DNA from 3 places in the Ornithinibacillus jepli genome. Region 3 is predicted to be linked to each of the others. Evidence: riboswitches for the same ligand, from Rfam matches in the RefSeq annotation. Region 3 holds a riboswitch; each other region holds the start of a gene.
The links. A riboswitch is a leader RNA that binds a small molecule or an ion and turns the genes downstream of it on or off. The one in region 3 is predicted to bind cyclic di-GMP.
Positions count from the first base shown of each region.

Region 1: it holds a riboswitch for cyclic di-GMP, as region 3 does, so the genes downstream of both, AB1K81_RS00285 (DUF5667 domain-containing protein) here and motA (flagellar motor stator protein MotA) in region 3, are expected to answer to the same signal.
Region 2: it holds a riboswitch for cyclic di-GMP, as region 3 does, so the genes downstream of both, AB1K81_RS12340 (diguanylate cyclase) here and motA (flagellar motor stator protein MotA) in region 3, are expected to answer to the same signal.

Region 1 is NZ_JBFEGG010000001.1:57,158-60,445, forward strand. It holds gene AB1K81_RS00280 (DUF4145 domain-containing protein) at 35-1,141, shown strand; cyclic di-GMP riboswitch class I at 1,314-1,399, shown strand; gene AB1K81_RS00285 (DUF5667 domain-containing protein) at 1,475-2,749, shown strand; gene AB1K81_RS00290 (nucleoside hydrolase) at 2,946-3,288, shown strand, end outside.
Region 2 is NZ_JBFEGG010000003.1:98,830-102,117, reverse strand. It holds gene AB1K81_RS12340 (diguanylate cyclase) at 1-1,364, opposite strand, end outside; cyclic di-GMP riboswitch class I at 1,515-1,600, opposite strand; gene AB1K81_RS12335 (short-chain fatty acid transporter) at 1,825-3,165, opposite strand.
Region 3 is NZ_JBFEGG010000003.1:299,234-302,521, reverse strand. It holds gene AB1K81_RS13265 (methyl-accepting chemotaxis protein) at 1-505, opposite strand, end outside; gene motB (flagellar motor protein MotB) at 533-1,300, opposite strand; gene motA (flagellar motor stator protein MotA) at 1,287-2,078, opposite strand; cyclic di-GMP riboswitch class I at 2,155-2,239, opposite strand; gene AB1K81_RS13250 (EAL domain-containing protein) at 2,492-3,288, shown strand, end outside.

The sequences.
Region 1 (3,288 bases), on a different contig from region 3:
TAGAATTTAGTATTAAAATTTTGGAGGAAACATCATGCAACAACAAGGATACTTTTACAACTTTTTAGAACCGGTTTCTCAAGATTTAGCATTTGTAGCAAAACAGTTAGAGAATAGTATTTTTACAAGTCCAAGAGTTGTCCTAACCCACTCAAGGATTTTTATTGAACATATTTTACAGAAAGTAATGGAGATGGAAAAGCTTCCTACCATTCGTAAGGGGATGCTTATGGATCAAATTAATATACTCGATGAGAAAGGTTATCTTACTGAGGAAATTCGAGATTCTCTTCATTATGTGAGAATGCAAGGGAATCAGGCTGCACATGATCCGAGGAAATTTCGTTATTCTGAAGCTTTATTATGCTGGGAAGCAATTTACATCATTGTAAAATGGTATGTGGAAGTCTATGCTTCTCATAATATCGAAGTTCCGGAATATCAGGACCCGTCTCCACGGAATCAACAAACGTTTGACATACAAGAGCTTGTATTTAAATTAGATGCGTTAGAAGCACGATTATCCGCTGCTTTTACTAAACGTGAAGGGGAAGAGGTAGGGAGAAATACTATTGTAATAGATGAAAAAATTACTGATACTCTCCCTGGAAATACTTCAATTCGTATTATTTCTTATAAGAGTGACTCAATTGAAATTCCGTATTTCCTTCGTGATGCATTTCTACTTCCACAACGTTTTCCAAGGTCAGAAACGTTTTTAATTAGGCTTGGTGCTGAGCAGCATGGAAGAATTATGAGTGAGCTTCCGAGTAACTTAGAAGGACTTTCCAAACATGTGAAACGGTTCTCGGAGAAGAATGAAGGACAATTTTTTGAAGAGCTGAAAATATTTATTGAGGAAGAGAAGATTCGTAGACAGATAGCAACCGATCGTCCCGGAGACCTATTCTTCTTTTTCAAGACGGATTACATTGTTGTAACAGAGGAGTTATCCTTAATTCCTTTAACAGAAAGGCATTTTACTGGTATTCCAAATCTATTAAGACAAATGCAGGAGGACCAGATTGAAAGAGTCGGTCAATTGCCGATGGAATTACTTATATTAGCAAAATATGATCGTGTAGGTATAGGGACGGTTGAAAGGTTATTTGAGCAGTTGAAGGAAATGCAAGGGGTGTAGGAAGGGGATTAGCTCTCCTTCCCTATTCTTTGGAACGGTAAGGTATCAGAGGGAATAATTCTATATACCCCTAAAAAAGGAATTATATAACAAAAAAATAATTCTACTAATTTAGTATGTTATGTTGTATATTTATAGAATAAATGATGAACGAAGATATCATCCGTTCCTCATTTGAAAAAGGCAAATCTATTGAAAGATAGAGACGCAAAGTTACAGACCTAAAGTTCTAGAAACTATGGTGGCTGAACCGCTGAAGAATGGAGAATGATGACCAATATAAGTCTAATTCTATATTCTTCCAATATCTTACTATATTTGGAGGGATTTTTTATGTTTACATTTAGTAAAAACTTTAGAAACGTATTTGTTTCCAGTGTTGTTGCAACGACTTTTGCAATTACTTTAGGAGTTGGCCCGGCTTTAGCCGAGGAAGGAACGGAAACAGAAGTAGAGGATATTGTTTCACAAGAAGAAGATACGAGTACAACTGAAACCGAGGTGATGGATCCTAATGCTGAGGATGAAGTAATAGAAGAAGCTGTTAAGGAAGAAACGGAAACAGATGAAGCTTCAGAGGAAGAGAAAGAAACTCTAGATGAAGAAGAGTCTCCATCCCTAATTCCTGGTGATTTCTTCTACTTCTTTAAAACACTTCGTGAAAACGTTCAGCTTGCATTAACATTTGATGAAGTGAAAGAAGCGGAATTACTTGCACAATTTGCTGAAGAAAGAATAAAAGAAGCTCAAGTTTTAATTGAGGATGGTCAAACTGACTTAGCACAAGAAATTCTTCAAAAGGCAATTGAGCAACAAGAACAAGCATTAGCAACCTATGAAGAAGCTTCTGAAACAGAAGATGTTGAAGATGAAGTAGAGGAATCTACTAATGAAGAGGTTGTTGAAGATGAAACAGTTGATCCAATTCGTGCTGAATTAGAAGAGAAAATGGCATCCAATTTACTTGCTTTAACTGCAGTACTTGAAAAGATTGAGAATCCTCAAGCTAAAGAATCAATACAAAAGAATATCGTGAAAGCACAAGAAAAGCTAGAGAAGAAAATCAATAAAAAACTGGCAAAACTTCAAGAAAAAGAATTAAAGGCTGACAAGAAACTTGCTGAGATTGATGAGAAATTAGAAGCTGGTGAAATTGATGAAAATGAATACCAAGAAGAACTTGCTGAATTAAATAAAGAGTTAGCCGAAGAGCAAAAAGAGCTTCTGGAAGAAGTAAATGAAGAGGCAGAAGAGACTATAAAGGATGTAAGTGAAAAAGGGAAAGAAATAGAGGAAAAGCATCAAGAACTGTCTGATCGTGATAAGGATAAAGCAGAGCAGGCACGTGAAAAGGCAGAAGAAAAGAAACGTGAAGAATTGAAGAAACAAGAAGAGAAGACAAAGGAAGCTGAAAAAAAGAAATGTGAAGAATTGAAGAAGCAAGCAGAAAAAGAAAAAGAAGAAGCAAAAAAGGCTGAAGAAAAACAACGTCAAGAAGCTGAAAAACAGCGTGAAGAGGCAAAAAAACGCTCAGAAAAAGTAGATAAAGAAACGGAAGACAAGCAAGAAAAAGCAGAAAAAGAGCGTGAAGAAGAAAGTGATGAATAGATAGAATAATTGAACCATTAGGGGGAGTGGATTATAATCTACTCCTCTTTTTTTATATTGAGAGCAATTCATTACGAATTTGGTAGATCCGGTAGATCCAAGACACTAGAAATATTTTATCCATTCTATAAAAACGGTAAATAACTAGTAACAAATATTATGGTGCTTTTCTTTCCAGACATGATAAAGGATTGAATTGAATATATATCGTGTAAAGGAGGGGATTCTAATTGCTATAAAAATTTTATTTTTTGGTGATCCTGGTATTGATGATTCACTAGCGCTAATGTATAGCCTTATTGATCCAACTTTTGAAATTGTTGGGGTAGTGACCAGTTATGGAAATGTGACCAAAGACCAAGCAACTGCAAATGCTGCCTATCTATTACAATTAGCAGGGAAGCATAATGTTCCAATAATTCCTGGTGCTTCGCAACCAGTACAGCAAGAAGTGGTGACGTTCTATCCTGAAATTCATGGAGAAGGAATCGGTCCAATTAAACCTCCAACTAATATTCAATATCAGATTTATCCCTTTG
Region 2 (3,288 bases), 200 kb from region 3:
TTTGTGTTCTCTAACACTTCTGTACATAAATAATTAAACGTATCAATCGTAAAATCATCAGCAAGATGTATATTATCAATAATCATGACTGCAGGATGATTTTGTATACTTTCATTTACAAACCCAGCAATTCTATTTAAAAGGCGATATTTCATATTTTGCTCATTCGTATAATTAAGCGAGCTAGCATAATTTTTATCCATTAATTCAGGAAAATACTTCATTAATTCCGTTTTATATTTTTCAACGATACTATTATCTGTTTCCATTATTAATTTTCGTAAAATATCTATCCACATTTCTTTACTATCCGCGGAAGCGTTATTTAGGCTAAAACTAGAATAGACACTAGCTTTACTCAAATCTAATAAAAAATTTATTTCTTGAAGAAAACGTGTTTTACCTACACCACTAGCACCTTGTACAAAAAAGATTCGCTTACCTGGTTGGTAGGAAATCATTTTGTCATAGGCTTTCACTATTTCCTCAATATGCTCATCTCTACCAACAAGCTTTGTATATAGATTTAACCCATCAAATTCTTCCTTATTAATAATGGAATAGTTTGTTTCTAGTGCGTTGTTAAGGTCCACGATTAATTCATACAAATTCTGATAGCTATACTCATTATCTGTATTTAATAGGTTTTCAAGAACAGGAATTATTTTTGTTATATTTGGGTCTGTTGTTTCCTTAAGTAAGGCTAATTCCTTTCTAGGATCGTTTAAAGATGGTTTTTTTGTCAGCATAGCTAATAAGATTACACCTAAAGAATAGATATCCGACTCTTCATCTTCCGGCATACCCGCTAATACTTTTGGATAGATGTAGGCAGAGTCTTCAAGTTGCTCTCTATGGGTTAATCTTTCCATCTGAACAGTAGCAATATCTTTAAGTAATACTTGATAATCTCCATCTTCTACCTTCAGTTGAATAGAATGACGATTAAGTGAACTATAAATAAAACCTTTAGAATGAAGATAATAAACAGCCGTGCTTATTTTAATAAAGCATTCTATTATTTCTTTAAAGTTCATTTCATATGTCACATGGAACAGATCTTTGGTACCGACGATATAATCTGAAGTAAAAAAGTACTGTGGGTCTGCTTGTAGTTTATTATCGATATAGGAAACAGTATTAAAACTATAATTTTTAATAATTGCTTTACTAGTTAAACTTTTAATTTCAAGAAAACGATTAATAAAGAAGTCAATAATAGACTTCGGCAAATATTCAGTATTTAGTAAGTTTAATAGAATAATTCTATTTTCGTTACGCATATCATATGCAGAGTAAACCATGACATGCCTTTCTTGTTTCAATAGTTCTTTTAGCCTATATCTATTATTAATGATTTCCATTACCTTCACTCCACTTAAAAATCATTCTCATTTATATACGGATCGTTACCATAGATTAGTTAGTAAACCTTGGGAGTATGTATACTTTACCTTATTATTTTCCACCATAATAAAAAGCTATTCATATATGTGAATAGCCAAAAAACCGTTTTTGGTAGCCAGGCGATCATCGTTTTTTCAACATTAGACCCTAAGCTTTGCGTCCTATCCTTTCGAATAGTTTGCCTTTTTCAACATTCTTGTTATTCAGTTACTATTACTTATTACCTATTTTACACCAATTCAATAATAATTCAATAATTTGACAAAATAAATATTTAATGTTTCGTAAAATTATAAATTTAACATAAAATTCTAGTTCTATATACCCTATTTACTATTGAGTAAAACTTTTTTATATAAAATAAAAAAACAAACCTATCTAGTAGATTTGTTTTTTATTTATACTTAGATATTCCCGCTAGAAGAATAACAGTCCTATTGAAATTGGAATAAAGCTCCATAATAGTACCATGACGCAGAAGCCCATAATGTCACGGACTTTTAGCCCAGCTATAGCTAGTAATGGCAATGCCCAGAAAGGTTGGATCATGTTTGTCCATGCGTCCCCCCAAGCAACAGCCATAGCTGTTTTGGCAGTATCTGCTCCAAGTTGTGTAGCGGCTTCCATCATAATCGGACCTTGGATTGCCCACTGTCCACCACCAGATGGGATGAAGAAATTCAAAATACCAGCACTGATGAAGCTTAACCATGGTAATGTATATTCATTTGAAATATCAACGAAGAACAAGGATAATTGTTCAGACAATCCAGAACTAGACATCATACCCATAATCCCTGCATAGAACGGGAATTGAATAATAATCCCTCCCGCATTTTTCACAGCACCAGACACACTATTCAAGAAATTACGCGGTGTTCCATGGAATAAAATCCCTAAAAATAAGAATATAAAGTTTACTATATTTAAATTTAAATCAAATCCATTTTCCACAAAATGATAAATAACAAATGCTAATCCTAGTAAACTAATTAATAGTGATATGATTCTACTATTTTCCAAACGTTCTGCTGGAGTTGTTGCTTCTTTTGTTTCTAGCACTTCTTCATCAATTTCCATTGCTTTAGCCTGTAATGCTAATAATTCAGGATCAATTTGTCCTACCTTTTTAGCTGACTTCATCAATATTCTATTTAGCAATGGGAGCGATAATAATAAGGAAACGACAATAAAAATATTTGGAGCACCAAATAAAGTTTCCGTAACCGGTACTATACCAACTTTTTCTATTACTATATTTTTATCTCCTGCAATCTCTAGTGGAATTGAACCTGACAGTCCTCCATGCCAAAGTAAAAAGCCACTATATGCACTTGCCATTAGTAGGCGATAATCTGCTGAAGGTACACGTTTTGCGACGTGAATCGCTAGTAATGCCCCTACTACTAGACCGAACCCATAGTTGATTAAACAGGCAATGGATGCTACAAGTGTTACAAGTAATACTGCTTGTCCAGGAGAATTAGCTAATTTACTAATCTTTCCTAAAAACTTTTTTACTATCGGACTATTAGCAAGGATATATCCTGTCACGACTATGAGAGACATTTGCATGGCGAACTGTAATAATCCCCAGAAGCCACCGCCCCAGTACTCTACCATTTTAACTGGTGAGCTACCTGTAAATATCAAACCAAGTATAAACACAACGAACGTTAGGATAATTGCAAATAAAAACGCATCAGGTAAATACCTTCGAACCATTCGATCGAAAAAATTCGTGATAGCACCTAGCATATGTTCCCCTCCTCTTATTTAACTCATTACATTTTATTCTTCTAAGTAGACTTTATTCTCATTCCATTATTATAGTTTATTCGTTTTTATGTAAAAAACCAAGTATCTTAAGAGTTTTTACAA
Region 3 (3,288 bases):
TAATAATCGCTTTTCTATGGGTTGATGCTTCAGTAAAACCTGCAATAATTTCATTTTCCAATGGAGCAATTTCTGTTTCCATAATTCTTTGAGCAGTTTCTTTATCTCCTTGATCATATGCCTGGAATACTTTATCTGTTAATGTGCCCCATTGAAACTTTTTATCTATTAATTCTTTCGTTTGGTCAGAATCACTTAATTCCAATAATTGATTCTCAAGCGCAATACTATACTCTGTCCCATCCTCAAACTTTTTCCGAGCTTCATGATCCTCATACAACATATATGCTCTAACTAATCCTGCTCGATTAGCCATATCAAACGCAATATCTTCATCTAATATCAATAACGTTAATTGCTTGTCTAATATTTCTTCCGTTTGTGTATTCATTTTATTAATAGAGTATATAGAAAACCCCGCATACAGAGCAGTCATAGCTAATACTGCTGAGAATAATAATAATATTTTTGTTCGTATCGTCTTAAAATTGAAATATCGTTTCATTTCAGTCCACCTCTTGATGTTTATTAATTAATCTACATGTTCCGTAATATCATAGTTAGGCAAAATTAGCACTTCAACACGTCTATTTTTCGCCCTATTGTCAGCACTATCATTCGGTACAATTGGCTGATGTTCTCCGAACCCTTTTGCACTGAATTTAGCTGGATCAAGCTGGTCATTCTCTAAAATCAGTGTCATAAAATTAACTGCACGCATTACACTCAATTCCCAGTTAGAACCAAATACTGCGTTATTCATCGGTACATTGTCTGTATGACCACTAATGACTATTTGGTGTGGTGGATCGGTATATAATAACTTAGAAATTTCTGTTGCAATCTCCATCCCCTCAGGATTTACTTCCGCACTTCCAGGATTGAAGGAGACGTCGTTTTTTATGGAAATCATTAATCCTTCACCTGATAGATTTGTTTCTAATGATGCGGTTAGATTATTCTCTTGTATATAGCTGTCAATCTTCCTTTGCAGTTCTTGTAAATTTTGGTGTTCCGTTTTTCCTTCATCTGATTCCTCTTCCGGCTTCTCTCCCTCTTCTTCTACCTCTTGGGGTTCTATTTCAGGAGTAGGAGCAGGATTTTCCATCAATCCATCGTCCCCACTTGAAAATTCACTCCGGAAAATGGCGGCCAATTCTTCATATTTTTTCACGTCAATTTCACTCATCGCAAAAAGAACAATAAACAAGGCAACCAATAATGTTAATAAATCGGCATAGGGGAGTAGCCAAGATTCATCAATATGGTGGTCTTCCTTCTTCCTTCTATTCTTCTTCATAATTCTTCACCTGATTGATTTGTTGCAATTCCTTTGTCGTTAGATAAGAACCTAGCTTATCTCTTACGACCTTTGAAGACTCCCCTATCGTAATTGATACAATCCCTTCTATCATAATTTCCTTAATTTCCACTTCTCTTTTCGATTTTGCTTTTAACTTGTTCGCAAATGGATGCCATAGCACATAACCAGTGAAAATACCGAGTAGAGTCGCGACGAAGGCTGCAGAAATTGCTTTACCTAATGCAGTGATGTCTTCCATATCAGCAAGTGCTGCAATTAATCCGATTACCGCTCCAAGTACCCCTAGTGTTGGCGCATATGTACCAGCTTGTGAGAAAATTGCCGCACCCTCCTGATGACGCTTTTCCATTGCGTCAATCTTTTCCATCATGACATCTCGGATAAATTCAGGTGTCTGGCCATCTACAGCTAGTTGCAAACCTGATGATAGGAAGGGATCGTCAATTTGATCTAATCTCGTTTCTAATGATAGTATTCCTTCTTTTCTAGCAATATCTGCCATATCAGAAAACTGATTTATTAAATCTTCTATACTTTGTTCTTTTTTCTCCGTAAAAAGGATTTTTAAAAGAGATGGGATGTTTTTAAGCGTACTCATCGGAAACGCAATCATAACGGAAGCTACTGTTCCAGCGAGGATAATAAGTATAGCCGCAGGGTTAATCAACGCACCTAACCCAACCCCTTTTAATACCATTCCTAATCCAATGGCAAGAATTCCTAGTATAATTCCTATTAATGATGATTTATCCATTTGTAGACCTCCATTTAGTAATTAAAAAGACTATTCTTTATAAGAATAGCCAAATAGAATTTTCATAGATTCTATTCTTGGCAACCTGGCAATCTTAGTCTTTAGACCTTAGACCCATAGCTTTGCGTCCTTACCTTTCAGTAAGTTTGCCTTTGACAGAAGTTATTAAGTTGTAACTTTTGACCTACCGTTTATATCGTACAGGTAGGAATAGATGTTTAGGAAAATTTAATTTTTGACTCTAAAAAAATTGAGACTTACCTTTTTAAGCCTCCATAACATAATTATTATGTATACTAAATATATTTCGTCAAATTTTTACAATTTTTTTACTTTTGATTTATATAAGTGCTAACTTATTTATTTATACTTATTAATAGGATGACATTAAATACCTACTTAAAGGTGGAAATATGAAAAATAACCAAATGAAAAAATTCCTGGATTACATAATTGAAAACAAAAATACGCTATATCTTGAGTTTCAAAAAAGGGAAGAAGTACAGGCGTTATTAAACACTGAAAAAGTTAAGACTTTCTTTCAGCCAATTTTGACTTTAGATAAGGGGACGACTATTGCTTATGAAATTTTAAATCGTCCAGAAAGTTCAACACTTTTTCCTACCACTGATAAGTTTTATGAATATGTAGGAAAAAGCAGCTGTGCGCTTCAGGTTGAACACTTTCTCTGTAACCTAGCACTTAGTAGATTTACGAATCAAATTAAATCGCTAAAAGCTCAAAAAGACATCTTAGTTTTTCTAAATATACAACCACAAGTATTGGGAGATGTTTATTATCAAAGAGATATACTTTTGAATTTATTAGACAACTATCAACTTACACCTAATCAGATTGTATTAGAGCTAACCGAAAGAGATGCCGGTATTAATCATGAACAATTTATACCAATTATCGAATATTATCGAGAAAAGGGATTACGAATCGCACTTGATGATGCGGGAACGGGCTATAATAGTTTACAAACACTTCTATATCTGAACCCTGAATTTATAAAAATAGATAAATCATTAATTAGAAATATTGAAGAACATCATGAGAAGCAAAATTTAGTGGAGCTTATTATAGAATTTGCTTCCAAATCGAATACTAAAGTAATAGCAGAAGGAATCGAGAAAATATCAGAATTAAGTTATTTACAACAGCTTGGTGTTGAAATGGGGCAGGGTTACGCATTAGGTAGACCAAT